Regions from separate parts of the Streptomyces sp. NPDC050085 genome, predicted to be linked through region 1. Evidence: riboswitches for the same ligand, from Rfam matches in the RefSeq annotation. Region 1 holds a riboswitch; each other region holds the start of a gene.
What was found. Region 1 has a riboswitch for cobalamin ahead of cobN (cobaltochelatase subunit CobN). Riboswitches for the same ligand answer to the same signal wherever they lie in the genome.

Region 1 (5,390 bases):
GGTGGGGTACGCGTTGTCGTTGTCCTGGCGGTAGCGCTCGATGAGGGAGTCGGCCAGGGCCTGGCCCGTCTCCCAGGCGAGGCGGGACGGGACGGCCTTCGGGTCGACGGAGTAGAAGTTGCGGCCGGTCGGCAGGACGTTGACGAGGCCGCGCAGGGGGGAGCCGCTGGGGCCTGCCGGGATGAAGCGGCCTTCCAATGCCCTTACGGCGTGGTCGAGTTCGTCGGTGGTGCGGCTGAGCCGGGGGACGACCTCTCGTGCGGCGAAGTCGAGGATGGCGCGGACCTGGTCCGATACGTCGGTGGGGACGGACTCCGGGTTCCAGTCCGCGGCCTCCATGGCCTCGACCAGGGCGCGGGCCTGTTCCTCGACCGCGTCCGCGTCCGTGCGGGTCGCCTTCGACTCGTCCAGGCCCAGGGCCTCGCGCAGGCCCGGCAGGGCGGTCGTGCCGCCCCAGATCTGGCGGGCCCGGAGGATCGCGAGGACCAGGTTGACCCGGTCGGGGCCTGCCGGGGGGTTGCCCAGGACGTGGAGGCCGTCGCGGATCTGGACGTCCTTGATCTCGCAGAGCCAGCCGTCGAGATGCATGATGAAGTCGTCGAAGCCCTCGTCCTCGGGGCGGTCCTCGACCCCCAGGTCGTGGTCGAGCTTCGCGGCCTGGATGAGGGTCCAGATCTGGGCCCGGATCGCCGGGAGCTTCGCCGGGTCCATCGACGCGATCTGCGCGTGCTCGTCCAGGAGTTGTTCCAGGCGGGCGATGTCGCCGTAGCTGTCGGCGCGGGCCATCGGCGGGACCAGGTGGTCGATGAGCGTGGCGTGGACGCGGCGCTTGGCCTGGGTGCCCTCGCCCGGGTCGTTGACCAGGAACGGGTAGATCAGCGGGACGTCGCCGAGCGCTGCGTCGGGGCCGCAGGCGGCGGACAGGCCCGCGTTCTTGCCGGGCAGCCACTCCAGGTTGCCGTGCTTGCCGAGGTGGATCATCGCGTCGGCGCCGAACCCGTTGTCGGCAGCGGGCGCCGCGATCCAGCGGTACGCGGCCAAGTAGTGGTGGGACGGCGGCAGATCGGGGTCGTGGTAGATCGCGATCGGGTTCTCGCCGAAGCCGCGCGGCGGCTGGATGAGGATGAGGAGGTTGCCGCGGCGCAGGGCCGCGAGCACGATGTCGCCCTCGGGGTTGCGGGAGCGGTCGAGGAACATCTCGCCGGGCGGCGGGCCCCAGTGCTGCTCGACGTTCGTACGGAGTTCCTGGGGCAGCGTCGCGTACCAGCGCTTGTAGTCGGCGGCCGGGATGCGGACCGGGTTGGCGGCCAGCTGCTCTTCCGTGAGCCAGTCCTGGTCGTGGCCGCCCGCGTCGATGAGCGCCCGGATCAACTCGTCGCCGTCGCCCGAGACCAGGCCCGGGATGTCGGCCCGGTCCCCGAAGTCGTAGCCCTCGTCCAGCAGTCGGCGCAGCAGCGCCACCGCGGAGGCCGGGGTGTCCAGGCCGACCGCGTTGCCGATGCGGGAGTGCTTGGTGGGGTACGCGGACAGGACGAGCGCCAGCTTCTTGTCCGCCGCCGGGATGTGGCGCAGGCGTGCGTGGCGTACGGCGATCCCGGCCACGCGGGACGCGCGCTCGGCGTCGGCGACGTACGCGGGCAGCCCGTCCTCGTCGATCTCCTTGAAGGAGAACGGGACCGTGATGAGGCGGCCGTCGAACTCCGGCACCGCGATCTGGCTCGCCGCGTCCAGCGGGGAGACGCCCTCGTCGTTCTCCTCCCAGTCCGCGCGGGAGGACGTCAGGCACAGGGCCTGGAGGATCGGGACGTCGAGCCGGGTGAGCGCGCCCGCGTCCCACGACTCGTCGTCGCCGCCCGCCGAAGCCTCCGCCGGCCGTGTGCCACCCGCCGCGAGCACCGTCGTGACGATGGCGTCGGCGGCGCGCAGCGCGTCGATCAACTCGGCCTCGGGGGCGCGCAGAGAGGCCACGTACAGCGGGAGGGGGCGGCCGCCCGCGCGCTCGATCTCGTCGCACAGGGCGTGCACGAACGCCGTGTTGCCGCTCATGTGGTGGGCGCGGTAATAGAGCACCGCGATGGTCGGGCCCTGCCCGGACGCCTCCGGACGGTCGAGCGCGCCCCAGGTCGGCGCCGCCGCGGGCGGTTCGAAGCCGTGGCCGGTGAGCAGGACCGTGTCCGACAGGAAGCGGGCGAGGTGCGCCAGGTTCTGCGGGCCGCCGTGCGCCAGGTACTTGTGGGCCTCCGCCGCGATCCCGACCGGGACCGTGGAGGCCGCCATCAGCTGGGCGTCCGGGGCCTGTTCACCGCTGAGCACGACCATCGGGATCGCGGCCGCGGTCAGCCGGTCGATGCCGTCCTGCCAGGCGCGGACGCCGCCGAGGAGACGGACGACGACGAGGTCGACGCCGTCGAGCAGCGCGTCGAGGTCGTCCAGCGGCAGCCGGGAAGGGTTCGCGAAGCGGTACGTGACCGGGGCGTCGGCGGCGGTGTTCGCCGCGCGGGCGCTGAGCAGGTCCGTGTCGGAGGTCGACAGGAGCAGGAGCATGCGTCGGCTGGCCTTCCTCGGGGTGTCCGCGCCCCGGGTGGTTCATGTGACGGCGGGAGTTCCTGGCTCACCCTCTGGCTATGAGAGGGCTCACAGTGGCGGGACCGCGCCGGATTCGCACCGGGCTTCCTCCCCTGTCGCCGTCGATGGCACCGCTCATCGTACGGGTCGGGGCCCGCGCCCGGTACGGGATGCCCGTCACAGAGCGATGGGTATGCTCCCCGGCATGTCCGATTCCCCCATGTCCCCCGGCGACGCCTGCCCGGGCGCGCTGCGGCTGCACGCCGCGGACGACGGGTTCCTGGCGCGGGTGCGGATACCCGGCGGGGTGCTGGGCGTGGCCGCGGCGCGGGCCCTCGGGGAGGTCGCGGGGCGGCTCGGGGACGGGCTGCTGCACCTCACGTCCCGGGGGAACGTGCAGCTTCGGGGGTTGCGGGGCGGGTGTGACGCCGAGTTGGCCGCCGCGCTCTCGGCCGCCGGGCTGTTGCCCTCCGCCGCGCACGAGCGGGTGCGCAATGTCGTGGCCTCGCCCATGTCGGGGCTCGACGGGGGCGGGTTCGTGGACGTGCGGTCCTGGTTGAACGGGCTTGATGCGGGGCTGTGTGCGAGTGCCGTGACCCCGGGGTTGTCGGGGCGGTTCCTCTTTGCCCTGGATGACGGGCGGGGGGATGTGGCTTCTCTGCGGCCGGATGTGTTGGTGCGGGGGGTTCCGGGGGGCCGGGGCGTGCTCTGTGTCGACGGGGCCGAGTTCTCTGTGGCGTACGAGGACGGGGCCCGGGCTGCGGTTGTCGCGGCTGAGGTTTTTGTCGAGGCGGCTCGGAGCATTACTGGACGTCGCGTATGGCGGGTGGCCGAACTCGGGTTGCCGGAGGGCGAGTTGGGGCGGCTGGTGGGTGAGCGGCTGGAGCAGGTCGGCGTGCAGGCCACGGGGCTCCGCCCCGGACCCCGCGCCTCAATCGCCGGCGGGGCTGAATGTGGCTTCGCGCCCCCCTTCGGCACCCTCACTCCCACCCACTGGCGCGACCTCATCGAACTGGCCGCCCAACACCCCCTCCAAGAGCTCCGGTTGACCCCCTGGCGCCGCGTCGTCGTGCCCGGCGTCACGGCGTACGACACCGACTCCCCCTGGACCCGCGTCGGCGCCTGCATCGGGCGGCCCGGATGCGCCAAGTCCCATGCCGACGTACGGGCCGACGCCACCGCGCGGATCGGCGAGGCCCATCCGGCCCTGCCCACCTACTGGTCCGGCTGCGAGCGGCGCTGCGGTCACCCGACCGGTCCTTACATCGACATCGTGGCCCGCCCTCATGGCACGTACGACATCACCGACCCCACCGAAAGAGCCGAACCCCGTGTATGACTACGAGAAGGACGGCGCGGCGATCTACCGCGAGTCCTTTGCCACCATCCGCGCCGAGGCGGCGGACGGGCTCGCGGGCCTGCCCGCCGACGTCGCCCAGGTCGCGGTCCGCATGATCCACGCCTGCGGTCAGGTGGATCTCGTACAGGACATCGGCCACTCGGCCCAGGTGGTCGCCAAGGCCCGTGCCGCACTGCGCGCCGGGGCGCCCATCCTCTGCGACGCGCACATGGTCGCGAGCGGCGTGACGCGCAAGCGGCTGCCCGCCGACAACGACGTACTGTGCACGCTCCGGGACCCTCAAGTGGCCGCGCTGGCCGCCGAGTTGGGGACGACGCGGAGTGCTGCCGCCCTGGAGCTGTGGCGCGACCGGCTCGACGGGGCCGTCGTCGCCATCGGCAACGCCCCCACCGCCCTCTTCCACCTCCTCGAGATGATCGCGAACGGTGCGCCGCGGCCGGCCGCCGTGCTCGGCATCCCCGTCGGGTTCGTGGGCGCCGCCGAGTCGAAGGACGCGCTCGCCGCGAACTCGCTCGGCCTCGAGTACCTCGTCGTACGCGGACGGCGCGGCGGCAGCGCCATCACGGCGGCCGCGCTCAACGCGCTCGCGACCGAGGCCGAGATCATGGAAGACAGGGAAGACAAGAAGGAAGACAAGGCGGGACGGGCATGACCGGCACCACCGGAAAGCTGTACGGGGTCGGACTCGGGCCCGGTGACCCGGAGTTGATGACCGTCGCCGCGGTGAAGGCCATCGCGTCCGCCGACGTGATCGCGTACCACTGCGCACGGCACGGGCGGTCCATCGCCCGCTCCATAGCGGCGGAGCACATCCGTGCGGACCAGATCGAGGAGCGGCTGATGTATCCGCTCACCGTCGAGACCACGGACCACCCCGGCGGCTACCGCGGCGCCCTCGACGACTTCTACGCCGAGGCCGCCGCCACCCTCGCCGCGCACCTCGACGCGGGCCGCACGGTGGCCGTCCTCGCGGAGGGCGACCCGCTGTTCTACGGCTCGTACCAGCACATGCACAAGCGTCTCGCCGACCGGTACGAGACCGTCGTCATCCCGGGTGTCACGTCCGTCAGCGCGGCCGCCGCCCGGCTCGGCGAGCCGCTGTGCGAGGACAAGGAGACGCTGACGATCATCCCGGGGACGCTCCCCGAGGACGAGCTGACGGCGCGGATCGCCGCCGCGGACTCGGCCGTGGTGATGAAGATGGGGCGGACGTTCCCCAAGGTCCGTGCGGCGCTGGAGAGTTCGGGACGGCTCGACGACGCGCGGTACGTCGAGCGGGCCTTCATGGACGGGGAGCGCACCGGGCGGATCGCCGACATCGACCCCGCGTCGGTGCCGTACTTCTCGGTGGCGGTGCTGCCCTCGCGGATCGACGACGAACCGGCGGCAGACCCCCGCCACGGTGAGGTCGTGGTCGTCGGCACCGGGCCCGCCGGGGCCCCCTGGCTGACCCCCGAGTCGCGCG
Region 2 (5,390 bases), on a different contig from region 1:
GCGAGCGGCAGATCGCGGGCGAGGAGGCCACCGTTGGCGTGCGGGTTGGCGCCCAGGCGGTGCGTGCCGTCGGGGACGCAGGCGAGGACGTGCGGGAGCGGCCGGCCCTCCGCGTCGAAGAGATCCTCGGGACGGTAGGAGCGCAGCCACGTCTCCAACTGCCGCAGGTGCTCGGGGTTTTCGCGCACGGCGGCGAGCGGGACCTGGTGGGAGCGCCAGGTGTCCTCGACCGGCAGGCCGTCGACCTCGCGCGGGCCCGTCCAGCCCTTGGGGGTGCGCAGCACGATCATGGGCCAGCGCGGGCGTTCGGTGGCGCCCTCGGTGCGGGCGGCCCGCTGGAGGTGGGCGATGCGGTCGAGGGCCCGGTCCATCGCGGCGGCCATCGCGTGGTGCACCTGGCCGGGTTCGTGTCCGGACACGTGGATCGGCTCGTGGCCGTAGCCGCGCAGCAGGTCGTCGAGCTCGTCCTCGGGGATGCGGGCCAGGACCGTCGGGTTGGCGATCTTGTAGCCGTTGAGGTGGAGGATCGGCAGGACCGCGCCGTCGTGCACCGGGTCGAGGAACTTGGTGGAGTGCCAGGAGGCGGCCAGCGGTCCGGTCTCCGCCTCGCCGTCGCCGATGACGCAGGCGACGAGGAGGTCCGGGTTGTCGAGGGCGGCTCCGTAGGCGTGGGCGAGGGAGTAGCCCAGCTCGCCGCCCTCGTGGATCGAGCCGGGTGTCTCCGGGGCGACGTGGCTGGGCACGCCGCCGGGGAAGGAGAACTGGCGGAACAGGCGCTCCATGCCGGCCGCGTCCCGGCCGACGTCCGGATACGTCTCGCCGTAGGACCCGTCCAGCCAGGAGTTGGCAAGGACCGCCGGCCCGCCGTGCCCGGGTCCCCAGATGCACAGGGCCTCCAGGTCGCGGGCCTTGATCACCCGGTTGAGGTGGGTGTGGACCAGGTTCAGTCCGGGCGAGGTGCCCCAGTGGCCGAGCAGGCGCGGCTTGATGTGCTCGGGTCGCAGGGGCTGGGCGAGCAGCGGGTTCCCCATGAGGTAGATCTGGCCGACCGCGAGGTAGTTCGCGGCCCGCCAGTGCGCGTCGAGCGCCTCGTGTTCGCCGGCGTCGAGCGCGCCGTGTTCGTCGACGTCGAGCGCCGTGTTGTCCGGATGATTGGCCCTGGTCATGGGATTCTCCGTAACGTCGCTGTAGGCATGGGGCGTTGGGCTAGGGGATACGGGGTGGGGCCGTGAACAAGGCGCTGTACGAGCGGGAGTTGTACCGGTTGCAGACCGAACTGGTGAAGCTCCAGGAGTGGGTGCGTGCCGAGGCGGCCCGCCTGGTCGTCGTCTTCGAGGGACGCGACGCAGCGGGCAAGGGCGGCACGATCAAGCGGGTCGCCGAGCATCTCAATCCCCGGGTGGCACGGATCGTCGCGCTGCCCGCGCCCACGGAGCGCGAGCGCACGCAGTGGTACTTCCAGCGGTACGTGGAACGGCTTCCCGCGGCAGGCGAAATAGTCCTCTTCGACCGCAGTTGGTACAACCGGGCGGGCGTGGAGCACGTGATGGGATTCTGTACGCCTGCCGAGCACCGACGCTTCCTCCATCAGTGCCCCCTGTTCGAGCGACTCCTCGTCGAGGACGGCGTCCTGTTGCGCAAGTACTGGTTCTCGGTGAGTGACGCGGTGCAGGAGCAGCGGTTCCGGCGCCGTCTCGAAGACCCCACACGGCGTTGGAAGTTGTCGGCGCTGGACGTCGAGTCGATCACGCGCTGGGAGGCGTACTCGCGGGCGAAGGACGAGATGCTCGTGCACACCGACATCGCGGAGGCGCCCTGGTACCTCGTCGAGAGCGACGACAAGCGCAGCGCCCGCCTCAACATGATCGCGCACCTGCTGTCGACGGTGCCCTACCGGGAGGTCGCACCGCCCGCGATCGATCTGCCACGGCGGCCGCCGGCCACGGGTTACCGGCGGCCGCCGCGCGACCTTCAGACGTACGTCCCCGATCACGCGGCGGGCCTCGTCTGACGTACGTGCCGTTGCCCACGCCGGGCGTCCCGACCCGCTCCGTGGCCTAGAGCACGCCCCTGTCCCGCAGCAACGGCAGCAGATGGCGTTCGACGGCGGGGGCGAGTCGCAGGCCCGGGTCACGTCCGTCGGTCCAGCGCAGGGCGGACAGTTCGGCCGCGGGTACCGGCTCGCCGGTCAACGTCGTGGAGAAGACGGTCAGGTGCATCGGGACGCCTTCCAGGGCTGCCGTCTCCTCCACCACCGCGAGCGGTTCGAGGGTGCCCGGTACGACGCCCAACTCCTCGTGCAACTCCCGTACGAGGGTCTCCTCCGGCTCCTCTCCCGGCTCGGGCTTGCCGCCCGGAACGTAGAAGACGTCCGGCGCCGCCCGCTTGCTGACGACGAGCAGCTTCCCGTCCTCGACCACGGCGGCGGCGACGACCTTCATGACGGTGTGATCCGCGTGATCCGCGTGATCCGTGTGATCGGTGTGATCGGTGTGATTCATGTGCTCCATCCCCGCATTGTGCAGGCCAACCCGCCCGGATCCCGGACCCCCTGGCACCGCTCGACCCACGCCCCGTAGGGTGGCCCGTGCAGCTGGTTCGCCCCGTCCGCCAGGCGGGATGCGTCGCAAGAGGGAACCCGGTGGGAATCCGGGACTGCCCCGCAGCGGTGAGTGGGAACGACCGCCGTCATACGCACTGGGCCCCGAGGAACGGGACCTGGGAAGCGACGGCCAGTAGGTGTTCCGTCTGTGCACGGGACGCGCCCACGAGTCCGAAGACCTGCCAACTGCCCGTGTACGCACCACGCGTACGCGGAGATTCCGGTGACCTCGAGGGCGGGTCGGCGTACCTACCGAGCGGACCACCGCGCCTTGCCGCGCGAGGTCGTGCCGCCGGTCCGTCACTCCTTCTCGACCGCGTCGGTCCCGGGATCCCAGGGATACGTCTCTCGAAGGAGAACTCCGTGACCACCAGCACCGCAGCCGCAACAGCACGGGCCACCGTGCACGGCTACCCGCGCCAGGGACCGAACCGCGAGCTCAAGAAGGCGATCGAGGGCTACTGGAAGGGCCGCGTCACCGCCGACGCCCTCCGTGCCACCGCGGCCGGGCTGCGCCGCACGAACTGGCGGGAACTCGCGGGCGCGGGCATCGGCGAAGTCCCCACCGGCGACTTCTCGTACTACGACCACGTCCTCGACACCACCGTCATGGTCGGCGCGATCCCCGAGCGCCACCGCGCCGCCGTCGACGCGGACGCCCTCGACGGGTTCTTCGCCATGGCCCGCGGCACGCAGGACGTCGCACCGCTGGAGATGACCAAGTGGTTCGACACCAACTACCACTACCTGGTGCCTGAGTTGGGCCCGGACACGGTCTTCGCCGCCGACTCCACCAAACAGGTCGCGGAGCTCGAGGAGGCCCTCGCCCTGGGGCTCGCCGCCCGCCCGGTGCTCGTCGGACCGGTCACGTACCTGCTCCTGGCCAAGCCCGCGCCCGGCGTCGCGGCGGACTTCGACCCGCTCACGCTCCTCGACCGGCTGCTGCCCGTGTACGCCGAGGTCCTCGCCGACCTGCGCGCCGCCGGCGCCGCGTGGGTGCAGCTCGACGAGCCCGCCCTCGTCCAGGACCGCACCCCGGCCGAACTGGGCGCGGCGGCCCGCACGTACCGCGACCTCGGCGCCCTCACCGACCGTCCGAGGCTGCTCGTCGCCTCCTACTTCGACCAGCTCGGTGACGCGCTGCCCGTCCTCGCGAAGGCGCCGGTCGACGGCCTCGCCCTCGACTTCACCGACGCCGCGGCCGCCAACCTCGACGCGCTCGCCGCGGTCGGCGGCCTGCCCGGCAAGCGGCTGGTCGCCGGTGTCGTCAACGGCCGCAACATCTGGATCAACGACCTGGCGAAGTCCCTCAGCACACTCGGCACCCTGCTGGGCCTGGCCGACCGCGTCGACGTGGCCGCCTCCTGCTCGCTGCTCCACGTCCCGCTCGACGCCGCGGCGGAGCGCGACATCGAGCCGCAGATCCGGCGCTGGCTCGCCTTCGCCCGGCAGAAGACCACCGAGGTCGCCATCCTCGCCAAGGGGCTGGCCCAGGGCACGGACGCCATCACCGCGGAACTCGCGGCCAACAGGGCCGATCTCGCCTCGCGCACCGCATCGCCGATCACCCGCGACCCGGCCGTCCGGGCGCGCGCCGCGGCCGTCACCGACTCCGACAGCCGCCGCTCGCAGCCCTACGCCGAGCGGGCCGCGGCCCAGCGCGCCCTCCTCGGCCTGCCGCTGCTGCCGACCACCACCATCGGATCCTTCCCGCAGACCACCGAACTGCGCACCGCCCGCGCCGACTTGCGCGCCGGGCGGATCGACACCGCGGGCTACGAGGAACGCATCAGGAACGAGATCCGCGACGTCATCTCGTTCCAGGAGAAGACGGGCCTGGACGTCCTCGTGCACGGCGAACCCGAACGCAACGACATGGTCCAGTACTTCGCCGAGCAGCTCACCGGCTACCTCGCCACGCAGCACGGCTGGGTCCAGTCGTACGGCACCCGCTACGTCCGCCCGCCGGTCCTGGCCGGTGACATCGCGCGCCCCGGGCCGATGACGGTGCGCTGGACGACGTACGCGCAGTCGCTCTCCGACCGGCCCGTCAAGGGCATGCTGACCGGGCCCGTCACCATGCTCGCCTGGTCCTTCGTCCGCGACGACCAGCCGCTCGGCGACACCGCCCGCCAGGTCGCCCTCGCCCTGCGCGACGAGGTCAACGACCTGGAGGCGAACGGGACTTCGGTCATCCAGGTCGACGAGCCCGCCCTGCGCGAGACGCTGCCGCTGCGCGCCGCGGGCCACGCCGCGTACCTCGCCTGGGCCACCGAGGCGTTCCGCCTGTCCACGGCGGGGGTCCGCCCGGACACCCAGATCCACACCCACATGTGCTACGCCGAGTTCGGCGACATCGTCCGGGCCATCGACGACCTCGACGCCGACGTCATCAGCCTCGAAGCGGCGCGCTCGCACATGCAGGTCGCGCGCGAGCTGGCCGAGCACGGCTACCCGCGCGAGGCGGGCCCCGGCGTGTACGACATCCACTCCCCCCGCATCCCGAGCCCCGAGGAGGCATCCGCCTTGCTGCGTACGGGACTTGAGGCCATTCCCGCCGAGCGGCTGTGGGTCAACCCGGACTGCGGTCTGAAGACCCGCGGCTGGCCCGAGACCCGGGCCTCCCTGGAGAACCTCGTCGCGGCCGCACGCACGGTCCGCGAGGAGCTGGGGACCACGACGTCCTGATCCATCCGGGTCAGCCGCTCGTCATGTCCTTGTACCCGCGCAGCAGTTCGGCGACGGCGCAGCGCGGGCAGTCGTCGTCCCGACGGTCGTCCGACCGTGG
Region 3 (5,390 bases), on a different contig from region 1:
GAACCACCCCGAGACTCACCTCATGGTGGTGCTCCTCGACGAGCGCCCCGAGGAGGTCACCGACATGCGCCGGTCCGTGCGCGGCGAGGTGTACTCCTCGACGTTCGACCGTCCGGCCAAGGCGCACATCGCGCTCGCCGAACTCGCGGTGGAGCGCGCCAAGCGCCTTGTCGAGCAGGGCCGCGACGTGGTGATCCTGCTCGACTCGCTGACCCGGCTGTGCCGGGCCCACAACAACGCCGCCTCCTCGGGGGGCCGCACCCTGTCGGGCGGTGTCGACGCGGCCGCACTGCTCGGCCCCAAGCGCCTGTTCGGCGCGGCCCGCAACACGGAGGAGGCCGGATCCCTGACGATCCTCGCCACCGCCCTGGTCGACACCGGTTCGCGCGCCGACGACTACTTCTTCGAGGAGCTCAAGAGCACCGGCAACATGGAGCTGCGCCTGGACCGCACGCTGTCCGACCGCCGCGTCTACCCGGCCGTCGACCTCACCCCCTCCGGTACCCGCCGCGAGGAACTCCTGGTGTCCGCCCCCGAGTTGACCGCCGTACGCGGACTGCGCCGGGCCCTGCAGGGCCGCGACGGGCAGTCCTCGTACGAGGCCCTGCTCGACAAGCTGCGCCGCACCCCGGACAACGCCGCGTTCCTGCGCCAGGTCCACTCGACGGTGCCCACGGGCTGACCCGCCGCCGCGCCCGACCCCCGGATGCGTAATACTCAAGACATGACAGCGAGCATTACGCGCCCCGGGGGTGACCCGGCCGTCACCGTACGCCGGGCGACCGCGCGCGACGCCAGGCGTCTGACCCGGCTCGTGCGCGGCTCCCGCGCCTACGAGGGCCCGTACGCGGCGATGGTCGCCAGCTATCGCGTGGGCCCCGACTACATCGAGGCGCACCGGGTCTTCGTCGCGGCCGACGACGCCGACGACCGGGTCCTCGGCTTCTACTCCCTGCTCCTCGCGCCGCCGGAGCTGGACCTGATGTTCGTCGCGAACGACGCGCAGGGCCTCGGCATCGGGCGCCTGCTCGTCGCGCACATGCGGGGCGAGGCGCGCGCCGCGGGGCTCGCCGAGGTCCGCGTCGTCGCCCACCCGCCCGCCGAGGGCTTCTACCGCAGCGTGGGCGCGGTGCGCACCGGAACGGTGCCCGCGCGTCCGCCGGCCGTCGCCTGGGACCGGCCCGAACTCGTATTCCCCGTCCTCCCCGCGGTCTGAGGGGTTCCGCCCTCGCCCCGTACGGCGCACACTCGGGTCGTCGGAATGCGGGCAATGGGGCAAGGAGGCCACATTGGGCGGCAGCGAGGCGCGCGACGAAGCGTTCGACGTGATCGTGGAGATCCCGCAGGGCTCCCGGAACAAGTACGAGATGGATCACGAACTCGGCCGGATCCGCCTGGACCGGATGCTGTTCACCTCGACCCAGTACCCGGCGGACTACGGCTACATCGAGGGCACGCTCGGCGGCGACGGCGACCCGCTGGACGCGCTCGTGCTCACCGGTGACGCCACGTTCCCCGGCTGCACCATCGAGTGCCGGGCCATCGGCATGTTCGTGATGAGCGACGAGAAGGGCCCGGACGAGAAGATCCTCTGCGTCCCCGCCCACGACCCGCGCCACGCCTCCACCCAGGACATCGAGGACATCCCCGAGTTCGACCGCCTGGAGATCACGCACTTCTTCGAGGTCTACAAGGACCTGGAGCCCGGCAAGTCCGTGGACGGCTCCCACTGGGAGGGCCGGGACAAGGCGTACGAGGAGATCAGGCGGGCGCGCAAACGCCGGCTCAGCTGACCTTGCCGACCCGGTCGACGAGCTCGCCCACCACACCGTCGACCACCCGGTACCGCACGACCCGACCCGCCTTCTCCCCCGCGACGATCCCCGCGGCCCGCAACAGGCGCAGTGCCTGGGACACGGCAGCCCCGTTCATGCCGGAGGCCACCGCCAGGTCGGACACGGCCAGCGGTCCCACGCGCCGCAGCGCGAGGAGCAGGGCAAGCCGCCGGGGATCGGCCAGCAGGGAGAACCGCTCCGCCCACGCCCGCACCTCCTCGACGTCCCCGATCGCCGCGACGGCGTCGCAGACGCGGTGGCCGTCGATGGTGGGGTGGTCGGCGCGCTCGGCCGGTACGCGATGCATGGCCGGAATTCTCTCAAGCCCGCGGGCGCACCCCGGTGTGATCTTGCATACCTGCACAGGTGTGCAGCTATGCAGCCGAAGGCCGGCGACCCTAGGGTGGGCGGGCCGTGGTGTTCGGGAAGACCGGTGACGGCCCCTCAGGGGCCAAGTCCGGAGCGGCCCTCGCCACTGTGATCGGGTTCCGGACCCCCAGGTCCGGAGCGCACCGCACCAGCACGCCACTGGTGGCCGCAGGGCCGCTGGGAAGGCAGGAGCGGCGGCGCACGCCCGTAAGCCAGGAGACCGGCCACGGCATCTCACGAAGTGATCCACGAGGTGCTGGAGCGTGATCGACGCATGACCCTGCCCGCGAACTCCCCTGCGCGGACGACGAGTTCGACCCCTGCCTTCCGCTGGCGCCGCGAGGACACCGTGCGCACCGCGGGGCTCCTGGCGGTGATCCTCGCCCTGCACGTCGTCGCGTTCGGGGTGCTGTTCCTGCTGGTCGTCCCCGGGCACTACGAGGTCGGCAACAAGGCCTTCGGACTCGGCCTCGGCATCACCGCGTACACCCTGGGCATGCGGCACGCCTTCGACGCCGACCACATCGCGGCGATCGACAACACGACCCGCAAGCTCATGGCGGACGGCAAACGCCCGGTGTCGGTGGGCTTCTGGTTCGCGCTCGGCCACTCCAGCGTGGTCGTCGCCATGGCGGCACTCGTCGCGGGCGGCGCCGCCCTCGCCGGCACACTGATGAACGACGATTCGCGCACCCACCAGGTGCTGGGCGTCGTCGGCACGACGGTCTCCGGCTCGTTCCTGTACCTCATCGCCGCGCTCAACCTCGTGGCACTGATGGGCATCCTGAAGGTGTTCAGGGCGATGCGCGCGGGCTCGTACGACGAGACCGAGCTCGAACACCACCTGGATTCCCGGGGGTTCATGAACCGCGTCCTCGGCCGCTTCACCAAGTCGATCACCCGGCCCGGGCAGATGTACCCGCTCGGTTTCCTCTTCGGCCTCGGCTTCGACACCGCGACCGAGGTGACGCTGATGGTGATGGCGGGCTCCGGCGCCGCGGCGGGGCTGCCGTGGTACGCGATCGTGTGCCTGCCGCTGCTGTTCGCCGCGGGCATGAGCCTGTTCGACACGCTCGACGGCACGTTCATGAACTTCGCGTACCAGTGGGCGTTCTCGAACCCGGTGCGCAAGGTGTTCTACAACCTCACCATCACCGGCCTGTCGATCGCGGTGGCCTTCTTCATCGGCACGATCGAACTCGTCGGCGTCCTGCACGAGAAGCTCGACCTGTCCGACACGGTGACGAGCTGGATCGCCGGACTGAACCTGGACAACGTCGGCTACGTGATCGTCGGCCTGTTCGTCGTCGTGTGGGGTGCGGCCATCGCCTACTGGCGCCTCGCCAAGGTCGAGCAGCGCTGGTCCGCTCGGCTTGCCGAGGGCGGCTGACCCGCCCGCCGGGGCCTTCGCATACGGTGCACGGCGACACCGCACGAGCCCGGAGGATCCTCAATGAGCGCCGCCCGCCTGCCCCTTGAGGGCGTCACCGTCGTCAGTCTGGAGCAGGCGGTGGCGGCGCCGTTCGCCACGCGTCAGCTCGCCGACCTGGGCGCACGCGTGATCAAGGTGGAGCGGCCCGGCGACGGGGACTTCGCCCGCCGCTACGACGAGACGGTGCACGGCCAGTCCAGTCACTTCGTGTGGCTGAACCGCTCGAAGGACTCGGTCACGCTCGACGTCAAGACGCCCGGCGGCCGCGACGTCCTCGAGCGGCTGCTCGCCGGGGCCGACGTCTTCGTACAGAATCTGGCGCCCGGCGCGGCGGCCCGACTCGGCCTGTCCGCACGGGAGTTGGCCGAGCGGCATCCGGCCCTGATCGTGTGCGACATCTCGGGCTACGGCGCCGACGGGCCGTGGGCCCACCGCAAGGCGTACGACCTGCTCGTGCAGTGCGAGACGGGCGTCGTGTCCGTGACGGGCACCCCGGACGCCCCGGCCAAGGTGGGCATCGCGATCGCCGACATCGCGGCCGGGATGTACGCGTTCTCGGGCATCCTCACCGCCCTGTACGAGCGGCGGGCCACGGGCACGGCCCGCGCGGTGGAGGTGTCGCTGTTCGAGGCGCTCGCGGAGTGGATGGGCTATCCCGCGTACTACACCGCGTACTCGGGCGGGCAGCCGCAGCGCGTCGGCGCCGCGCACGCGACGATCGCCCCGTACGGGCCCTATGACGCGGCGGACGGGAGGACGGTCCTGCTGGCGATCCAGAACGAGCGCGAATGGGCCTCGTTCTGCGCGGAGTTCCTCGGCGACGCGAGCCTCGCCGACGACCCGCGCTTCCACCGGAACTCGGCCCGCGTCGCCCGCCGCGCCGAGCTCGACGCGATCGTCGCGGCACGTTTCGCCGAGCTGGACGCGCAGCGCGCGGTCGACCTCCTGGAGCACGCCGGGGTCGCGTACGCCCGGCTCAACACGGTCGGCGACTTCCTCGACCACCCGGTGCTCACCGGCCGCGACCGCTGGCGCGACGTCGCCACGCCCGGCGGCCCTGTCCGTGCGCTCGTGCCCCCGGCGGACCTCGGCGGGGTCGAGCCGCGCATGGACCCGGTCCCCGCGGTGGGCGAGCACACGGAGGCGGTCCTGACGGAGTTCGGCTACGACGCCAGGACGATCCGGGAGCTGCGCGCGGCGGGCGCCGTCTGAGGCGCGAGTCGCCCCAGGGGGGCGCACGCGGGTAGCGCGCAGCCGGGGCCGTTCGGCCCACCACAAGGGTCACTCGGCCCGCTCCCGCCGACGGTCCTCACTGAGATGCTGCTGCGCAGAGCCTCCCGTGCCCTCGCTCTCCCGCCGCGGCGCACGGTCGAGGCCCGGGCACGCCGGTCGCTGGAGGGGGAGCCGCGAACGGCGGGCCCGGCAACGGGGTCACGCCCCGCCGGGCAACTCGCGCGCAAAACACCCCAATCGGAGCGATAAAGTATCGCGTCAACCTTCTCGCGTCCGATCACCCAGGAGTACCTACGTGACCGTAGCCATCGACTCGTCCGAGGCAGCCGTCCCGTCCGGCGAGAGCGCCGGGGATCCGTCCCTCGTGGAGCCCGCGCCCACGACGGACGTCCCGGATGCACGCCGGCCCGGCACGGACGGGGAGGCCGCCGGGGCGACGGACAGCGCCTCGGAGAATTTCTGGCAGCCAGGGGGCGACGCGGCCGACGAGGCCGTCGCTGCGCACGTCGAGGTCGAGGTCG

Region 2: it holds a riboswitch for cobalamin, as region 1 does, so the genes downstream of both, metE (5-methyltetrahydropteroyltriglutamate--homocysteine S-methyltransferase) here and cobN (cobaltochelatase subunit CobN) in region 1, are expected to answer to the same signal.
Region 3: it holds a riboswitch for cobalamin, as region 1 does, so the genes downstream of both, ACIBUY_RS36540 (HoxN/HupN/NixA family nickel/cobalt transporter) here and cobN (cobaltochelatase subunit CobN) in region 1, are expected to answer to the same signal.

Annotation. Positions count from the first base shown of each region.
Region 1 is NZ_JBITJZ010000003.1:381,084-386,473, forward strand. It holds gene cobN (cobaltochelatase subunit CobN) at 1-2,544, opposite strand, end outside; cobalamin riboswitch at 2,578-2,716, opposite strand; gene ACIBUY_RS14190 (cobalamin biosynthesis protein CobG) at 2,771-3,904, shown strand; gene ACIBUY_RS14195 (precorrin-8X methylmutase) at 3,897-4,577, shown strand; gene cobJ (precorrin-3B C(17)-methyltransferase) at 4,574-5,390, shown strand, end outside.
Region 2 is NZ_JBITJZ010000007.1:4,904-10,293, reverse strand. It holds gene ACIBUY_RS25355 (phosphoketolase family protein) at 1-1,166, opposite strand, end outside; gene ppk2 (polyphosphate kinase 2) at 1,229-2,011, shown strand; gene ACIBUY_RS25345 (NUDIX domain-containing protein) at 2,058-2,510, opposite strand; cobalamin riboswitch at 2,578-2,804, shown strand; gene metE (5-methyltetrahydropteroyltriglutamate--homocysteine S-methyltransferase) at 2,966-5,290, shown strand; gene ACIBUY_RS25335 (hypothetical protein) at 5,301-5,390, opposite strand, start outside.
Region 3 is NZ_JBITJZ010000016.1:23,059-28,448, forward strand. It holds gene rho (transcription termination factor Rho) at 1-682, shown strand, start outside; gene ACIBUY_RS36525 (GNAT family N-acetyltransferase) at 725-1,216, shown strand; gene ACIBUY_RS36530 (inorganic diphosphatase) at 1,290-1,793, shown strand; gene ACIBUY_RS36535 (metalloregulator ArsR/SmtB family transcription factor) at 1,786-2,142, opposite strand; cobalamin riboswitch at 2,234-2,448, shown strand; gene ACIBUY_RS36540 (HoxN/HupN/NixA family nickel/cobalt transporter) at 2,479-3,594, shown strand; gene ACIBUY_RS36545 (CaiB/BaiF CoA transferase family protein) at 3,658-4,848, shown strand.